2 regions of the Cytobacillus sp. FSL K6-0129 genome follow, and region 1 is predicted to be linked to the other one. Evidence: predicted binding sites of a transcription regulator. Region 1 holds the regulator's gene; the other holds the start of a gene.
What was found. The regulator LexA, encoded in region 1, represses DNA repair genes until DNA is damaged. The targets are predictions, from matches to a motif close to CGAACATATGTTCG.
Positions count from the first base shown of each region.

Region 1 (3,435 bases):
GTTAGGATAGGATAGCAAATTAAAAGATAGAAACAAAGAGAAAATAAATGGTCTTTTAACAGGGGGATATAGCCCGTACACCTCCAATACCCTCGACATATAGTATTAACATAATGATAGAAAGGAGGAAGAGATATGGGATATAATAATTGTTTTTTTGGAAGAAGACCAAGATATTCAGACTCATATGGATATGACAACAACAATCACGGTTGTGGTAATTACAGCAAAGACGACAATAAGGATTGTGGCTGCGATGAGTTCTTTAAGAACGTTTCCCGTGGTGAGGATGTGAGAGTGTTTCTTAAAGGTGGCGGCCATGTGTTCGGGGAGTTTATCGATATTCGCGGTAATTTAGTCTTCCTAGCTAAAGCAGACTGTGATCGTCACGATGATCGTCACGATCATTGTTGTTGTGACAAGAAAGCTCGTGTAAGAATTACTACGATCTGTTGTGATGATATTGTTGCAGTTGAAGTATAAGGAACTTAGGAACCCCGTAAGTTGAGAGTGCTTTTACTGTGTTTTAATGGAAGCTTATATATGGGAAAATAACTATTGCTGAAACTAAAAGGCATCTTCAAATACCGTTTTAACGGCTGCTTCAGACTGTAGATAAACTCCTTAAATGAGTTTGTCTACAGATTTATTTATTAATAATAGGAAGAAAAAATATAAGTAATGATGCGGATAGTCGAAATCAATGAGAAATAGTTACTTTAAGCGATTTAGTACTTGTGGGTTATTGGGTATGTAAAATCAAGGGGGGCAATTGATTCATTTATGAACTGAATTTAAGGTGTATGTATGATGAAGTAGGTCGTTCAAGTTACCAATCAATTGAATAATTGGCATTTAATCATCCTAGCTATTTGTTTTCATGAAAAATGCTTTAATATTTATTTACCCATAAAACATCATGTCAAGTAGTAGGTATCAAATTTAAAAACATTAGCTCGTATTGAATGGATGAACAGTACTTCAGGAGAGTGGTTCTATGGGCTGTGTAAGACATACATATTACAATTTAAGAAGCAACACAAAACGTTAAACGAAAATGTGTTATGTCCCTTCCATAAAGGTGAAATAGAACTGTTTAAGCGGGTATTTCTAGCGCTAGAATAGTAGGTAAAAAGCGAAGTTGTCTAAATAAAATTTGTTCTTGTTATATACAACAAAAAACCGTTCATAAGAACGGAATAAAATTTTATTCTTGATCTTTTACTTTTAGGGTATCTAATAATTTTAAGATACCCTCACCTCCCATACCAGATACGAGAGAGATGATGAAAACAGCAGTGGGGGAATCCGGTGTTGTTGTCACAATGACAAATACGGCCGCCAGTCCTCCTAGTAAGATGTCTTCTAAGAACCCTAAATAAATGAATTTTTTCGTCATCCGTGGCTTGACTAGTTTGCCTAATCTCTGCAAATGTCCTGCAACACCGACAATTCCACCAATCAACGCAGCGAAGAGAATGTTCATTAACATTTTTCCTTCACACTCCTAAAGCCGAGATTTTTTTGCGACCTTAGGTTGATTCTTGGTGTAAATTTCATTATAATATATTTTTGTCTCGATGTAATGATTCTATTTTACTGAATTTTTCAAATTTTATAATTGTATGAGTAACATATAAAGATAATTGCAAACTATTAAAAAGGAGTGTCAATAATGACACTCTTTTTTAATGTATTTGACGATAAACACCAATAACTTTGCCTAAAATAGATACATTGTGCAAGATAATCGGCTCCATAGTAGGGTTTTCTGGTTGCAAGCGGATAAAGTTCTTCTCTTTAAAGAATCGCTTAACGGTGGCCTCATCATCTTCTGTCATAGCAACCACGATTTCTCCATTATTTGCTGTTTGTTGCTGCTTGACTATGACATAATCACCATCTAATATGCCAGCTTCAATCATACTTTCTCCCATAATTTCAAGCATGAAGATATTTTCATCACTCGGAGCCATTCTTTCAGGTAAAGGGAAATATTCCTCAACATTCTCAATCGCAGTAATGGGGTGACCAGCAGTAACCTTACCGATAATAGGTACGTTCACCGTTTGCACTTTAGGTATTGGGTTGCTCTCTTCTAGATTTAATACCTCAATGGCACGGGGTTTTGTCGGATCTCGACGAATAAGACCTTTACTCTCTAGTCTGGCTAGATGGCCATGTACGGTTGAACTTGAAGCAAGTCCAACAGCTTCACCTATTTCCCTAACGGAAGGTGGATAACCTTTTTGTTTTACTTCATCTTTTATAAAATTCAATATATCTTGCTGCCTCTTAGATAATTTCACGCTATCACGCACCTTCGTCAATTTCATTAAGATTATTATACCATCAGTAGTAAATAGATACAAACATAAGTTCGAATTTTCTTATTGACAGAAACAAATGTTCGCATTATACTAAAATTATTAAATCGAACATATATTCTATTCAGGGGTGGCAATTAATGATAAAACAATTGTGGAATTCTTATAGTTATGCTATTATTCTTATCGCTTTTAGTTTCGGTATGGTTTTCTTATTATTTTTGAACACTGGTAATGCAAATCAGGAGGAATATGTAAAAGTTGAAGTAAAACAAGGAGATTCTTTATGGAAAATAGCGGAGGAGTTTAAAGATGCCCATAATATGTCTTCTAAAGACTTTGTTGCTTGGGTAGAAGAATTTAATCATATACATTTAGGTAAAATACATCCTGGTGATACGGTATATCTTCCCATTACAAATGGTGAAATAATATCTGAAACAAATTTAGCTAGTGTGATATTAGAAGACTAAAGGAATGAAAGAGAATGAATGTAATTATATATTGCAGGGTGAGTACGACGAAGGATACCCAGGAAACGTCTCTTGCTAGACAAGAAGAAGAACTTTTACATTTAGCGAGAATGAAGGATATGAATGTAGTTGAAGTCATACGTGAGAAAGCAAGTGGCTATGATTTAGAAAGAATTGGTGTGTTGCAATTATTGGAGTTACTTAAACAAAATCAAGCAGAGGCTGTTCTTATTCAAGATGAAACCAGGATTGGAAGAGGAAATGCTAAAATTGCCATCTTACATTGTATACTTAAAGAAAATGGGAAGATTTATACAATTGCCCATAATGGAGAATTGCAACTTTCAGATTCTGATTCTATGGTATTACAAATTGTTAGCATGGTTGAAGAGTATCAAAGAAAACTACATAATGTAAAAATAAAAAGAGGGATGCAAAAAGCTGTTCAAAAAGGCTTTCGACCTGAAAAAAATTTAAAAAACCAAGGAAATATAAACGGAAGAGAACGAATAGAGGTACCAATAGAAGAAATAGTAAAATTGAGACAAAATAACCTTACTTTTGCAGAAATTGCTGCAACGTTAAGAGGCTTTGGTTATAAAATATCTAAAGCGACAGTAAACCGTAGGTATAAT
Region 1 covers NZ_JBBOXM010000001.1:362,595-366,029, forward strand. The annotation lists gene MHI57_RS01795 (hypothetical protein) at 298-483, shown strand; gene MHI57_RS01800 (DUF4257 domain-containing protein) at 1,208-1,492, opposite strand; gene lexA (transcriptional repressor LexA) at 1,689-2,336, opposite strand; gene yneA (cell division suppressor protein YneA) at 2,468-2,800, shown strand; gene MHI57_RS01815 (YneB family resolvase-like protein) at 2,815-3,435, shown strand, end outside.

Region 2 (3,435 bases), 1.0 Mb from region 1:
GGCATAAAGGACGTTATTTCTCTCAGGCTGCGACTGATCTCCATCAATTTACGGTGCGTTTTTTCAAACACATCGCTCTTACTTATTTTGACGATCAGAGTGTTGGCGATTGATACGGGGTATAGTTAACTTAACTTTCTTCTATATGAATGATTTCTGGTAGGAAAATGATATCAATACTGTCATCCTCCTTTACTACTCGAAGCGATTGTTTGAATGTATCTACATAATGAATGCGACCGGAAATAGTCACTTGTTCTCCTCGACGGAACAAGGTAAATGTTAACAAAGTATGAAACGCCATGGCCTCGCTAATCACCTCATCGAACTGTTCATATTGTTGTTCATCTAACTGAGGTTTAGTTTGTTTATGGTGACTTTCATCATACTCTCTTAAAAGCTTGACATGTTCCGGTAGCATCATTGAAACCCATTTCTTATTCCCACGATCACGAAGCATCACTTATTCCTTCTTTCTCATTACTATTTTTTATGGCCACCGACAAGTGTTGCTCTATGTCTCGCTGTACCTGCATCGGTATAAGAAACCGCTCGCAATAAGGAAGCAGATCCGAAGCGGGCACGAATGCGATCGACGGTATAGCCGAGCTTGCGCTTGTTAAAGCCGTTTTGATCAAATAAACTAAGCTGATACTCGTGATCATCGGTTATTTGTCCAAGAGAAATAGTAATCTTCCGAACCGTTTTGCCGTTATAATGTTCATCTAATAAAGCTAAACAAACATGATAAATGGTCATTGTTACATTTGTCGGCTCCTCCATTGTCCGAGAACGATAAAATCCACCACCAAACTCATCCTTGCTATATCCAAGCCCAAAATGAACGGTTCTTCCAGCCTTACGATGTGTGCGCGCCCTTCTTGCAACCTCCTCACACATTTCTAAAACAACATGCTTGATTTCTTCTTTATCAGTATAATCTCGAAGCAAGATTTGACTTTTCCCAAAGCTAATTTGACCTTGTAAAATCGGAGCACCGATTTCTGACAAATCTATTCCCCATGCGTGATAATATAGCTGATTGCCCATAATACCAAACTTTTTTTCTAGTGTAGTTAGATTAAAATGGGCAAGCTGACCAACCGTGAAAATGCCCATACTGTTCAAATTTTTCTCCATTCTACTGCCTATACCCCACATTTGACTTAATGGAGAAATCGGCCAAAGCTTTTCTTCTATCTGCTCATAAGTCCACTCAGCAATACCAGCCTTCTTTGCTTCTAAATCAAGACAAAGCTTTGCCATTAACATATTAGGACCAATTCCAACAGATGAAGGTAGTTGAAATTCCCTTTCGATATCATCTTTTATCTTTTGGGCAATCGTATAGGCGTCACCCCATATATGTTCTGTTCCGTCAATACGAATAAAACTTTCATCGACACTATAAGTGTGCACAGCCTCTTTTGGTACATAGCGATGAAATACACGTGTAATTTCCATAGAGACACGTAAATACGTAGCCATCTTTGGCTCTTCAATAATAATGCGCGGGTCATTGGGTACTTCAAATAGCCGCGACCCTGTTTTTATGCCAAATTCTTTCTTCATTCTCGGTGAAGCAGCAAGAATGACACTACCTTTACGATCATGATTTCCCGCCACTACAAGATAGCATTCCATTGGATCTAATCCCCGTATAACAGCTGAACAACTGGCATAGAAGCTCTTCATATCTATACATAAAATTTGTTGTTTTGGCATTACACTATAATCAACCATTAGATTGCCTCTTCTCACTATAAAATAAGAACTTATGTTCCGTTTATTTATACCCATAATATTAACCGAATATACGTTCTCTTTCAATGGAAATTTTACGACGAATTTCTTATATTCGACTGCCTAGACAAAACCTGGGATTAAATAAGAATAGCTCTATCATTAGATGAGATGGACTACGGGTAAAACAAACTCTTGTACAGCAGAAGGCCGCTCCTTCCATTATTCTATGTATAAATATTCGACATATTATGATATTTTACCTAAATCTATAATCAAAAAAAGTCCCAGCTTTTCCTCTTTTATTTGACATGCCTGTTATTTAACGGGAATGTTTAATGGATAGTCGAAAAAATCAGTGTTGCTCCGCTTCTTTGGCGGTTTGTACGAGCAAATCTCTTTTGTAACCAAAATAAGACACAAAAAAAACATGAACAAATTGTTCATGTTCCTGTTTTCTAAAGATTCCTAGCGAGTAAATGGGACCCAACCTTCTGCAGCTAGGATCACTTCCCATAATCCGTTCGGAATGTCATATTTATCTCTTTCTTTTAAATTCAGGGCATATTCTATTTTCTCAAGACGATCTTCTTGAATATATGCAGCCCATCTTGGTGAAATGAGCAATTCTCTACCTATAGCAATAAGCGGGATATTTCGTTCTCTAACAGCTAATGCATCATCAGGTGAATTCACTTTTCCAACGGCCATCAACGGAACGCGTCCGTTAATTACTTCATTCACCAGCTCAATTCTTGTGCGCTCTGTATCCGCCCCGCGGTGAGGAGTAGATAGTGCATGCATAAGGGAAATGTGCAAATAATCGAATGGAAGATTTGATAAGGCATCCACTAGTTGAAAGGTTTCAGTCATTGTTAAACCAGGTGTCGACGGCTCTTCAGGTGAGAAGCGATAACCGAAAATAAATGGTCTCTTTGCATGCTTATCAATCGCTTTTTGGCAAGCTTCCGCAACAGCCAATGGAAACTTCATCCGATTTTCTACGGATCCACCCCATTCATCCGTACGGTTATTCGTATAAGGGGAATAAAACTGCTGTACTAAATACCCGTTTGCACCATGAATTTCTACTCCATCAAAACCTGCTTCAATTGCTCTTCTCGTTGCTTCTCCAAAAGCTTCGATGATTTCTTCAATTTCCCCTGTCGATAGGGCACGAGCCTTTTGGTTATCACGATCGATATTTGATGCAGATACAACATCACCATCGGGAACAAGTTCAGAGGGACATGAAATGCCGCCGTGATGAATTTGTATCACCGCTTTTGCCCCTTCTTGTTGAACCGTCTCGGCTAGTTTTTTTAAACCAGGAATAAATTGGTCATCGTAAATAGCCGGTTGACCAGGAAAAGCTTTACCATTTGGTGTTACATTGGCGCAAGCAGTAATAACTGTACCTAAATCCTTTGCACGGGCCTTAATAAAGACTAATTCTTCTTCCGAAATAGAGCCATCTTCATTAGAAGAATAATGTGTCATCGGTGCGAGTGCAAGTCGATTTTTAACTGTCACACCGTTAGGAAATGTATAGGATTCAAATAATGGTTCAAATTTTGCTTTCATATCTATCACCTTTTCTCTATAAATATCTTCACGATTTCACCATATAGATAAAAACAGCCCGATGCAAACCATTCAACTTGAAACATTATTTTTTATTAAACACACCGC
Region 2 covers NZ_JBBOXM010000001.1:1,363,155-1,366,589, forward strand. The annotation lists gene MHI57_RS06605 (LysR family transcriptional regulator) at 1-113, shown strand, start outside; gene MHI57_RS06610 (YolD-like family protein) at 131-460, opposite strand; gene MHI57_RS06615 (Y-family DNA polymerase) at 484-1,743, opposite strand; gene MHI57_RS06620 (NADH-dependent flavin oxidoreductase) at 2,212-3,327, opposite strand; gene MHI57_RS06625 (SDR family NAD(P)-dependent oxidoreductase) at 3,413-3,435, opposite strand, start outside.
Region 2: the regulator LexA is predicted to act here: its motif matches at 1,810-1,823, upstream of MHI57_RS06615 (Y-family DNA polymerase).